3 regions of the Jeotgalibaca ciconiae genome follow, and region 2 is predicted to be linked to each of the others. Evidence: predicted binding sites of a transcription regulator. Region 2 holds the regulator's gene; each other region holds the start of a gene.
What was found. Region 2 encodes LexA, which represses DNA repair genes until DNA is damaged. Its sites were predicted from a motif close to CNAACANNTGTTNG; they were not measured.
Positions count from the first base shown of each region.

Region 1: EJN90_RS11090 (replication-associated recombination protein A) is a predicted target of LexA. The motif match lies at 2,121-2,134, and genes of this name have one in related genera.
Region 3: dnaB (replicative DNA helicase) is a predicted target of LexA. The motif match lies at 2,469-2,482, and genes of this name have one in related genera.

Region 1 covers NZ_CP034465.1:2,380,169-2,384,452, reverse strand. The annotation lists gene gshAB (bifunctional glutamate--cysteine ligase GshA/glutathione synthetase GshB) at 1-1,973, opposite strand, end outside; gene EJN90_RS11090 (replication-associated recombination protein A) at 2,193-3,467, shown strand; RNA gene ssrS (6S RNA) at 3,568-3,759, shown strand; gene EJN90_RS11080 (hypothetical protein) at 3,837-4,133, shown strand; gene EJN90_RS11075 (universal stress protein) at 4,216-4,284, shown strand, end outside.
Region 2 covers NZ_CP034465.1:2,753,245-2,757,528, forward strand. The annotation lists gene EJN90_RS12735 (ABC transporter ATP-binding protein) at 1-1,660, opposite strand, end outside; gene EJN90_RS12740 (YneF family protein) at 1,752-1,988, opposite strand; gene lexA (transcriptional repressor LexA) at 2,163-2,786, shown strand; gene EJN90_RS12750 (adenine phosphoribosyltransferase) at 2,843-3,355, opposite strand; gene recJ (single-stranded-DNA-specific exonuclease RecJ) at 3,378-4,284, opposite strand, start outside.
Region 3 covers NZ_CP034465.1:1,281,153-1,285,436, reverse strand. The annotation lists gene EJN90_RS06040 (DHH family phosphoesterase) at 1-1,950, shown strand, start outside; gene rplI (50S ribosomal protein L9) at 1,947-2,399, shown strand; gene dnaB (replicative DNA helicase) at 2,578-3,945, shown strand; tRNA gene EJN90_RS06025 (tRNA-Lys) at 4,087-4,159, shown strand.

The DNA.
Region 1 (4,284 bases), 370 kb from region 2:
GTTACCCCTTCTGCTGGAATATCTTCTAACGTATACCCTTGTTCTTCCAAGGTCATCATTTCAATTTTGCCTAATTCAATCTTTTCGAGTGGACTGCGATGGTTTCTCCCTCTTAATGGATCATTGTTTTTTGCTTCTACCAGTTCGTTAATGGTATGTACGCCATCTCCCGTAACATTTGCTGGAACCCGTAATAAAACAGCTTTTGTCTCCTTGCCAATTACAAAGAAACGATACTCTGTCCCTTCAACAAAATCTTCAACCAGAATTGTCGAATCTTCCTCAAAAGCAATTTCTACTGCTTTGGTGAAGTTCTCTTTACTTGCTCCTTCACGAAAAATACTGATTCCTAAGCCGTAATTCGTAGATTTTGGTTTGATGACAAAAGCTTTCTTTTCAAATAACGAGAAATCTTTCACTGCCTCTTCCGAATTCTGATATTCTTTACTTTCTGGAACACTATAGCCATTTTTAGCCAATATTTTTTTCGTAACAACTTTATTTTCCATGATTAAAGGAGAAATATAAGTATCTAAAGAAGTCATATTACCATTTTTTATATATTCAAGATGATTGTTATATTCTAAAGAAAGAAATTGATCGGACCGATCTAATATATCAATTTCAAATCCGTGTTGAATTGCGTCAAACAGTAAAATCTGGGTAGATAGTTCCATATCTTCGAAACCAGCTAATGTATAAGGTCTTTCTAGAGCTGTTTCTTTTGTTTGTTTAGCTTTTTTGACTCCCCATTCAAGCAAGTCTTGTCCATTTTCTTTCATGGAAGCTAGTCGTCCGCTAAGCGTCTTTTCAGGATACGTAAACGCGGCCAACTTTTCTTTTGCGATATCAATTGATTCGCTGTCAGCATTTATTTCTTCTAGCATTTCAATTATTCCAGATAACAATTGGATTCCTTCATCTTGGAAAGCTGAGACAGAGAGTGGATCTTCAAAAGCAGTCTGGTAGTTCATTTCATGACCCTTTTCCCAATCATCCTCGGAAGCCGCTTCCTCGATCCAAAGCAAATACATAAAAAATAGGTGAATGAATTGCATATCTTCAGCTGTAATGCCATATTCGGCAAATGGGTTTAAATCAAACAGACGAAATTCTAAATAAGTGATGCCATTCTTCAATACTTCACGCGCATTTTTACCGCCTCGAAAACGAACGGATGAATAAAACTCTTTTTCTTCAATTAATTTGCCATCTTCTACCATTTTTTCAATGGTTTCGACATATTCTTCGATTGTTCGAAAAGATACGTGAACGTCTTCACTGTTTACATACCCATATTTGCTGCTTCTTAAACTTCTTATCAAACGATCAGGAATGTCATCTGGTATTTTGTTATCTTGAAAATACTCAGCTTTTGTTTCAATGGATGCGCCTAATAAGTATGTTAATATCCATTGATACCGTAAAAAATTATGTGTAAGTTTAAAATATATCTGTGTTTGGAAAGCCCGGTAATTATCATACTTCTGTTGTTTTGAAAAAAGAGCTTGTAAAAAATCTTGGTGAAACTCGAAATTATAATGGATGCCACTCATCATTTGTTTTTTCTTTCCATACACTTGAGCCAAATATTCACGGTAATGAACATCTTCTTTTTTATCAAGCTTCGCAACCTGGATATTTTCTTCCGTCGGCATGATTGAAGGCAGACTGAAAGGCAATAAATATTCATCAGATGGAATGGTTCGATGAACAACATCATGAATAGCAGCCAGCCATTCCATCACTTCTCCAACAGAATCAACCGGTGGCGTAACCAGTTCTAACTGACTCTCTGCAAAATCTGTCTGTATATATGGGTGAAAATTTCGATTTCCAAATTCGATTGGATGAGAACTTTCCGTAATTGTTCCATCCTCTTTTATTCTTTGAGATTCTTTTTCAATCCCGAATACTGCTTTTGTAAATAAGTTTTCCCACTTATTCTCTTTGATGATTGATTTGATATTCATCTACATTACTCTCTTTCGTCTACATTTTTGCGTTATGTCTATTATAGCCATATTCGACTACTTTGATAAGTAGCTTGCTTTTAAATATTTAGAAAAGCGGACAAAGCTTTACTCTGAAGAATACTATCATAGTCTAAGCTTCAAAGGAAAACGAATGTTTGTTCTATTTTGTGTTTTGTCTTATAATAAGAGTACAAACAGATGAGAGGAATTAATTCTATGAAGAAACCATTAGCCTATCGGATGCGTCCAACAAACATTGATGAAGTCGTTGGGCAACAACATCTTGTAGGGCCTAACAAGATTATCCGACGAATGGTAGAAGCTCACATGTTGTCTTCAATGATTTTATATGGTCCTCCGGGAACAGGCAAAACCAGTATTGCAAGCGCGATTTCCGGATCTACGAATTCAGCCTTTCGGCATTTAAACGCAGCGACTGATTCAAAAAAAGACTTGCAGATTGTAGTCGAAGAAGCAAAATTTTCTGGACAAGTCATTCTGCTTCTTGATGAAATCCATCGATTGGATAAACCAAAACAAGACTTTTTACTGCCCCATCTGGAAAGTGGCTTAGTCATTCTGATTGGAGCAACCACCGAGAATCCATATATTAGTATTAATCCGGCGATTCGCAGTAGATCTCAGATTTTTGAAGTAAAACCTCTGTCGATTGAAGACATTATCGTGGCACTTGAGCGTGCGTTAAAAGATGAAAAAAACGGCTTAGGCGGACTTGCTATTAAACTGGATGAGAATGCCCTCCTTCACTTTGCAAGGAGCTCTATGGGTGATCTAAGAGGTTCTTTGAATGCTCTTGAGCTTGCAGCTCTATCCACACCAGGAAATGAGGAAAATGAAATTCATATTACACTAGAAATTGCTGAAGAATGTTTGCAGCGGAAGGCTTTGGTACATGATAAAGATGGGGATGCCCATTATGATGTCATTTCCGCTTTCCAAAAATCAATACGCGGAAGCGATGTTGATGCTGCTCTGCATTACTTGGCACGCTTGATAGAGGCAGGAGAATTAATTATTATCTGCAGAAGATTGATGGTTTGCGCATACGAGGACATTGGTCTCGGCAATCCTGCAGCAGTCTCTCGTGCTGTCACAGCTGTTCAGGCTGCTGAAAAACTAGGTCTTCCTGAAGCAAGAATTCCTTTAGCTCATGCCGTAGTGGATCTTGCCTTGTCGCCGAAATCCAATTCGGGAATTGAAGCGATTGATGCTGCTTTGACCGATGTACGTAACGGAAAATCAGGCGAAGTACCTCTTCACTTAAAAGATTCACATTACCAAGGAGCAAAAGACCTGGGACGCGGCATTGATTATAAATTCCCCCATGCATTCGACAATCATTGGGTGCAACAACAATACTTGCCTGATACGATAAAAAAGGCCCAATACTATGAACCAGTTATTACTGGTAAATATGAAAGTGCCCTCGCTCAACAAGTCAGACAGCTGCGAGAAAAAAGCATGGACTAACAGAAGGTTACGCTTCCAACATTGATAGAGATAGACTTTTTATAAAAAACAAAGTGTGAAATCTTGCATATTTTTATTCTATATGCTACTATACTTACAAGAAGTTCTGAGGTGTGCGATATATTCTCAATGTGTTGACCGAACAAATAATTACTACACTGGGATCCTTGATTTTTGATGGATAGCAAGCCACATCATATGGAAGCTAGTAAATCGATTTGTGGAGCCCACCTGCTAATACTGCGGGTTCAAAACTAGTAGAATTACATAAACCGGCACCATCGGATTTTCTCTATAAAGTTTTATACTTTAGAGCCGCTCTCTGAGCGGCTTTTTATTGTCCTATTTCTTTTTTTGAAAGGAGAAATCATGATTCAGTTATTAATCGGTCTTTTTGCCCTGCTATTATTTCTTGTCAGCTGGTTTTTAATAAAAAAAGCAAACCACGCTTTTATCTTATTTCCCGAAAAACTCTCGACAGAACAACGAAAAAAAATGAATGTTTTCTTTCAAACGAACGGAATCATCTATTTTGTTACAGGAATTGTTTTTATTATTAGTATTTTCATCAATCAAAAAAATCTCTATGCTGTATTGCTTTTGTTGATTTCACTTCATTCAGCCTTCTTTTCTTTTCAACTCTCTAAGTTTCTGAAAGGAAAATAAGCGTTCTCATTCATTTCTTTTTATTTTCAGTAAAGTAGGTTACAATATACCTATAAGGAATAAAAGAAATGGAGTGATTATGATGTTGCAAGAATATACAACAATATTAGCGCCGATTGATGGTTCAAGTGAGTCAGAATTAGCATTTCGA
Region 2 (4,284 bases):
TTCCACTTTCAGAAATCGTGCCTTCATCCAATACGATAATCATGTCTGCATGCATCACACTGCTAATTCTGTGTGCGGAAATAATTGTTGTACGATTTGCACGCTTTTCTTTTAGACCATTCAAAATTTGTTCTTCTGTTTTTGCATCAACTGCAGATAAAGAATCATCCAAAATTAATAATTCTGGATCAGTAATAACTGCTCGAGCAATTGCAATCCGTTGTTTTTGACCCCCAGAGAGAGACACGCCTCTTTCGCCTACCAGAGTATCGTATCCATTTGGAAAGCTGATAACATCTTGATGGATGGCAGTAATACGTGCAGCTTCAAAAACTTGCTCTTCTGAAAAATCGGGATTTGCGAAACGAATATTTTCACGAACATCGGTTGAGAAAAGGAAGTTTTCTTGAGGAACATACCCAATATCTGATAGTAAACTATCTAAACCATAATCTCGAATGTCGATTCCGTTATAGGTAATCTTCCCTTCATATTGATCGTATTCTCTTAGTAGTAAACTGAATAAACTGCTTTTCCCAGAACCGGTTCGGCCTACAATTCCAAGCGTATGTCCTTTTGAAAGAGTAAAGTGGATATTATGAAGCGCTGCTCGATCAGAATTTCGATATTGAAAACGATCAATCGCTACAGTCAAATCACCAGTTAAAGGGCTGCTGATTGCACCTTGTTTTTCAACAATTGTTGATTTTTCTTGCAGCAATTCTTCAATTCGGTTGTAACTTGCGCTTCCTCGTTCCAACACATTTAATAAACGACCAACAGCTAACATTGGCCAGCGCATCAATCCAATATAACTAAAGAAGGTGACTAAATTACCAATGGTCATCTCACCATTTTGAATAAATAACGCCCCAAATATTAATGAAAGCGCATAAGAAAGACCAGTGATAAAAATAATTACGGGACGAAACAATGAGTCTATCACATATACATCGCGATTTTTTTGAACGACATCTCTTGTTTTTTCCTCAAAATCCAGAATATCTTCTTTTTCTTCACCAAAAGTTTTAATAACTTTTACCCCAGTGACACTTTCTTGAGTCTTGTCATTTAAATTAGAAAAAGCAGCTTGAGCTTTTCGGAATGTTCGATGAATCCTTTTTCCTAAAATTCTAGAAACAAGCGTTAATGCTGGAATGGGAACCATAGCAATTAGTGTTAATTTCCAGTTAACAGTAAAAAACATGGTTAATAAGGTAATTCCTCCAGAGGATATGGAATCCGCTAATGTTAATATTCCAGCGCCAGCAACCATCCTAATGGCATTTAAATCATTTGTAGCATGTGCCATTAAATCGCCGGTACGATATTTTTGGAAAAATTCAGCATCCATCTTCGTGAAGTGGTTAAACAAACGAGTACGTAGAATTTTTTCCAGTTTGGCAGATGTTCCCCAAATCTTCATTCGCCAGATATAACGAAAAATATATTGAGAAATCCCACACAAAAGAACAATTCCAACTTGAATGAATAACGTTCGTGAAGTTAATACTTGATCGTTGATGTCATCAATAATATTTCCAACCACACGTGGTGAAATCACTTGTATAATAGCTACGATAATTAAGAAAAAGACGCCTATCATATAAGATTTCCATTCTTGTCTGAAAAACCATTTCAGCTTTTTAAAAATCTTCACCTTGTTTGCACCTCTCTCCTTTTTAATAGAGTGAAGTAAAAATAAAAAAGTGGATTCAAAAAGCATCCACAATTTTATTATTCATTCATTCTTATTTCTTTTTCTTATCTTTTTTGTTCTGCACTTTCATTGAAGCCATAATTTGCTTCACTTTACGCTCAGAAGGTTTTTGTCCCATCTGCATCATCATGTTGCGTAACATTTCTTCTGAAATTGGTGGGTTTTCAGCAAAGTAGTTCATCATATAACGACGAGCTAAGAAGAAACCTCCAACAGCACCTAAAAGCACACCTAAAATAACAATAAAAATCCATGCACCTGTACTCAATCTGTATCCTCCTTCCAAAAGTCCTCATCTAAATATATTACAAGAAAACAGAGAAAAAAGAAATAGAAAAGAATATTTCTTCTAAGTTTCCCAAAGACCGAACGTCTGTTTGATTATTAAGAAACGATATGCTACAATAAATCTATAAAAAGTACAAATGGAGATGATGCTCTTATGACTAAAGGTAGAGATACGAGACAAATGAATGTTTTACGTTTTATCTATACGGAAGTTCAAGAAAAAGGTTACCCGCCTACCGTTCGAGAAATTGGAAATGCAGTTAATTTATCCTCTACCTCAACTGTTCATGGTCACTTAGCTAGATTAGAAAAGGCCGGATATATTTATCGAGATCCAACCAAGCCAAGAGCTATCGAGGTAACTGAAACAGGTTTACAAAAGTTAGGCATCAAAAGTGACTTTATGCCGCTACTTGGTGTAGTAACTGCGGGTGAGCCGATTCTGGCTGTGGAAGAGGCAACTGACTTCTTTCCTATTCCACCAAACTTAAAAAATATTTCCGAAGACTTATTTATGTTAAGCATCCGTGGAGATAGTATGATGAACGCTGGAATTTATAACAATGATTCAGTAATTGTACGCAAACAAACTTCTGCGCAAAATGGTGATATTGTCATTGCGATCACTGACGAGGATGAAGCGACATGCAAACGATTCTTTAAAGAAGAAGGCTATTATCGATTACAACCTGAAAATGATACGATGAGTCCCATTATATTAGATTATGTACAGATTTTAGGCAAAGTCATCGGCCTGTATCGTACCCATATTAATTAAAATAAAGAGGCCGGAGCTTAGTAATAAGTTTCGGCCTCTTTATTATCATGGACTTATCAGTATTCCATCAAATTAAAAATATCATACTCAGAAATTTTATCTCTACCTTTGAGATCTAGTAATTCAATCAAGAAAGCTAAACCGACAACTTCTCCGCCTAATTTCTCGATTAGTTCAACAGTTGCTAGAGTAGTTCCACCAGTTGCAAGTAAATCATCACATACGAGAACTTTTTCTCCTGGTCTTACTGCGTCTTGATGAAGTTGAAGTACCGCTTCTCCATACTCTAAGCCATATGCAACTTCGACTGTTTCACGCGGCAGTTTCCCCTTTTTGCGAGCCATCGCAAATCCACACTTTAATTCTACAGCAACTGGACAGCCGACCATAAACCCTCTTGCTTCCGGCCCTACTACTTTGTCTACACCTTTATCTTTTGCAAACTCAACAATTTTTTGGATTGCCGCTGCATATGCTTCGCCATCTTGCATTAATGGGGAAATATCACGAAAAACAATTCCTTCTTCTGGAAAATCTTTTACATCAGCAATATAGTTTTTGAAATCCATTTCAGGTTCCTCCCGTAACTATTTACTTTAATCGTTCCTCCATCCAATGTGATAACTCTTGGAAAGAATGATATATAAATAGTTTTTCAGCATTTATTTTATTTAATCTTTTTTGATAAGTATTCGTTTCTTCCAAATTTATTTTCTCTGGTTTTGCATTTGGATTCATTATACCGTTATCAATTGTAACAAATTTTGCCTCTAAAAACACTGATATGATAAAAATCAATAAATTCTTATCAATTTTTAAGTATTTAGCAAGCTCGTCTAATTTTGAACGAACATCCATATTTTGATGGGTACGGATATAACGGTACACATGAGCAAACTGATTTTGAGAAGGAACGCCTTCTGCTGTTATGGATTGAATCGGATACGCGTAGATATAATAATTTTGAAAAGGATGTTCACTGATAAATTTTTCTAAATAAAGAAGATTAGTTGGACAGTCTATTAAAACGAGATTTGTCAATTCTTCATCAAATGGAGGAATTGAATCGGTACTTTCCAATAAAACTGACACAGAATCTTCCATTATTTGATTAGACATTTTTTCAAAGAAATTTTTATTGAAAAAAAGATAAACGCTGTTTTGAACAGCGAAGGCATCCTTTTGTACATTTGAACTACGATAATCAAAAAACTGAACAGAATCAATTTTTACATCCTTTAACTGCAATTGAGGTTTTGAGACATCTCGCCACGTATTAATACTTAATTCACCAACAGCTGATACCGGTTCTCTTTCAGACATATAATCTGCAAGTTTTCCTTTATTAAAGCCAATCACATCGAGCGTCTTTTCATTAGATTCAAATAATAACTTCAAATGTTTTTGATCCAAACCGATTTTTTTAACGTTTTGAATTGAAACATTTTCAAAAGCAAAAATAGGCTTTGGATTATCCGTTCCGAATGGTCGTAACTGA
Region 3 (4,284 bases), 1.5 Mb from region 2:
ATTTTATTAGTTTCATTGGTTCTGTTTATCGTTCTGACTTTCATTGCAAGTTGGAAAATTGGTGTAGTTTTACTATTAATAATTATGTTAGTTATATGGCTGTTTTATTATTCTATTGATTACTTAATAGATGAAACAAATAAATATGTTTCAGATTTATCTTACAGGATAAAAAAAGGTGAACAAGAAGCTCTTATCCAAATGCCGATAGGTATCCTGCTATATAATGAAGAACAAAAAATCCAGTGGACGAATCCTTATCTATTAAAGTATTTTAAAAACAAAGATTTACTTGGACGAAGGATTGAAGACGTTGATGCTGAGTTACACGGATGGATAGAGAAATATAAGAGTAATGAAATGACAAAAGTTAAATGGGGAGATCGATATTTTGAAATGGTTATTCAAGAAAATATAGGTGTTCTCTATTTGATGGATATAACTGATTATGCAAAGATTGAAGCAAAATACCAGGAAGAAAGAATTGTGTTTGGGAATATCATTATTGATAATTATGATGAAGCTGTTCAATCTATGAATGACCGTAAAAAATCAAATGTAAACAACTATATTACCAATCAATTAACGAACTGGGCAAATATTAATAACGTTTATTTAAAAAGAGTTGATGATGATCGCTTTATAAGTTTGATGAATAAGAAAGCTCTTGAAAGACTTGAAAGCAATAAATTCGAAATTGTAGATCAAATAAGAGAACGAACTTATAAACAAAATTTCCCACTGACATTGAGTATGGGGTTTTCATATGGAACTGGTACAGTCCAGATGAAATGGAGAGACGTCGCTCAGCTGGCTCAGGCAAATGTAGATTTAGCTTTGGCAAGAGGTGGAGACCAAGTAGTTGTTCGAGCTGAAAATGAAGAAGCCCGTTTTCATGGTGGGAAAACGAATCCCATGGAAAAACGAACCCGTATTCGTGCAAGGATGATTAGTCACGCATTAGAAGAGTTAATTGTTAATTCCGATAATGTATTTGTTATGGGACACAATTACCCAGATATGGACGTAATTGGTTCTTGTTTAGGAATACGAAGAATTGTCCAAATGAATAATAAAGAAGCATGGATTATTTTGAAATCTGATCAATTGTCGAAAGATGTTAAACGCATGATGGAAGTGATTGATAAAGATTCTAATATTTCAAAATACATTATTGGCCCTGAAAAGGCAGAAGAAATGATAACAGAGAATTCTTTGATCGTGATGGTGGACGTTCATAAACCATCCATGATACCTGCACCCGAACTGATGGAAGTTTCTAATAATGTTGTTATTATCGACCACCATCGTAGAGGTCAAGAATTCCCAGAAAATCCTGTACTCGTTTATATTGAACCATATGCATCTTCTGCATCAGAATTGATTACCGAACTATTTGAATATCAATCGAATGATATCGATACCATTAATAAAATTGAAGCAACTGCGATGTTGGCTGGTATTATAGTAGATACACGTAATTTTAGTTTACGGACAGGTTCTCGAACTTTTGATGCAGCAAGTTATCTCCAGTCGAATGGTGCCAATACATTGTTGATACAAGAAGCTTTGAAAGAAGACTTAGAGACTTATCTATTAAGAAGTCATTTGTTAGAAACAATGGATTTTGTGGAGCCAGGGATGGCAGTTGTTAATGGGGAAGAAGGAAAGATATACGATACGGTTCTCGCTGCACAGACTGCAGATACCATGCTTTCAATGGAGGGTGTAGAGGCTTCGTTTGTTATCACAAAGCGTTCTGATGGAAGAGTCGGTATTAGTGCTCGTAGCTTAAGTAAAATTAATGTACAACGAATTATGGAGAAACTTGGCGGCGGAGGTCATCTATCAAATGCTGCTACACAGATAGAAGATATTACTGTGACTGAAGCAAAAGAAAAACTAGTGAAAGTCTTGAAAAATGAAGATGAGGAAGGAGAAATAAAATGAAAGTAATTTTTCTTGAAGATGTAAAAGGTAAAGGTAAAAAAGGTGAAATTAAAAATGTAGCGGATGGTTATGCAAATAACTATCTGATAAAAAATGGACTTGCAGAAGAAGCAACTAGTTCAAGTGTTTCAGCTTTAAAAGGACAAAAGAAAGCTGAGGAGAAAAAAGCTGCAGAAGAACTAAAAGAGGCAAGTGATTTGAAATCATTTTTAGAAAAAGAAGATACAGTTATTACTATACCGGCTAAATCCGGAGAAGACGGACGATTGTTTGGTTCTATTACGAGCAAGCAAGTTGCAGATCAATTAAAAAAACAATTTAAAGTGAAACTAGATAAGCGTAAGATCAACTTGCCAAATCCAATTCGTTCTCTAGGATTTACCAAAATGGACGTACGTCTTCACTCAGACGTGACAGCTGCTTTAACGGTTCATGTTGTAGAAGAATAATGATAAAATCAAGATACAACCGATTGCCTCATTGAGGTAGTTGGTTGTATTATTTTTTACTTCGAAAAGGGAACAAGCGTTCCAGAAAAGAAATTGTTTTAGCTGTTTTTTTAGAGTACAATAAGATAGCAAGAGAGAGAGTTCTCTTTGAGTAATTAGTAGAAGGATGAAGATATATATGGAAGATATTTTCCAAAATCGAATACCTCCCCATAGTGTAGAAGCAGAGCAGTCTGTATTGGGTTCTATTTTTCTTGATCCAGAATCAGTTGTTACTGTACTTGAGTATTTAGTAGCTGTAGATTTTTACAAAAAAAGTCATCAGCTTATTTTTGATGTAGTTGTTCTATTATACAATCGCAATGAGCCAATTGATGTAGTAACTGTTACAAACGAACTTGAAAGCAAGGATCAGCTAGAAAATATCGGTGGTATGGAATATCTTGCAGAAATAGCAACATTCGTGCCTACTGCTGCTAACGTTGAATACTATGCAAAAATTGTAGAAGAAAAATCAATACTGAGAAATTTAATTCATTCGGCAACAGATATTGTAAAAAGTGGCTATGAAGAAGCAGACCAAGTTGCGGTAATATTAGATACTGCGGAACAAAGCATTTTACAAGTTTCGGAGAGAAGAAATCGATCTGGTTTTATTCGAATTTCTGACGTAGTTAATACTTCTCTTCAAAATATTGAAGCACTGTCTCAACAATCAGGTGATGTTACAGGTATTCCGACTGGATACATTGCATTAGATAAAATGACAGCTGGCTTGCAGAAAGAGGAGTTAATTATCCTTGCTGCACGTCCTGCGGTTGGGAAAACGGCGTTTGCTTTGAATATTGCTCAAAACGTTGCAACAAAAGCTGATGAAGTGGTAGCAATCTTTAGTTTGGAGATGGGAGCAGAATCATTAGTAAACCGGATGCTTTGTGCGGAAGGAAATATTGATGCAGGGCATTTACGTACTGGACAAATGTCAGAAGAAGAATGGTCGAATTTGATTATGGCAATGGCTACGTTAGGCCAATCAAAAATCTTTATTGACGATACTCCAGGTATTCGCATCGCCGAAATAAGAGCAAAGAGTCGTCGCCTATTACAAGAACAAGGGAAGCTGGGATTAATTGTAATTGATTATCTTCAGTTGATTGAAGGAAATAATCGTGAAAGCCGTCAGCAAGAAGTATCTGATATTTCACGTCAGTTGAAGAAATTAGCAAAAGAATTAAAAGTTCCTGTAATTGCACTTTCTCAGTTATCGCGTGGAGTAGAACAAAGACAAGATAAACGACCAGTGCTGAGTGATATTCGGGAATCGGGTTCGATTGAACAAGATGCGGATATCGTCGCTTTTCTTTATCGTGAAGATTATTATGAGCGAGAAGGGGCAGAAGAAAGTAGCGAGAGTGAATTTGAAAATAATATAGTGGAAGTAATTATTGAAAAAAACAGAAGTGGAGCACGCGGAACAGTTAAGTTATTGTTTAAAAAAGAATTTAATAAGTTCTCTTCTGTTTCCTATGTGCCAGAACCAATGTAAGTTGAGAGAAGTAGTTTTTATTATAATTAATAGAAGCTGCTTCTCTTTTATCTATTTAATGATAGAAAAAAAGAAAAAATCTAATAATAAATTCTTGCATTTTATTTCAATGAGGAGTAGAATTTATTTTGTTAGCCAAACGGGTTATTAGCTCAGTCGGTAGAGCAGCTGACTCTTAATCAGCGGGTCGTGGGTTCGATCCCCTCATAACCCATACATATAAGCCTTACTATAACAAAGAAAGAGTTTGTTATAGTAAGGCTTATTTATTTTAAAGGAAGTTGAGAACTTTAATCGAACATACTATAATGATATAAAAAAGTTTTAAATGTTAGAAGA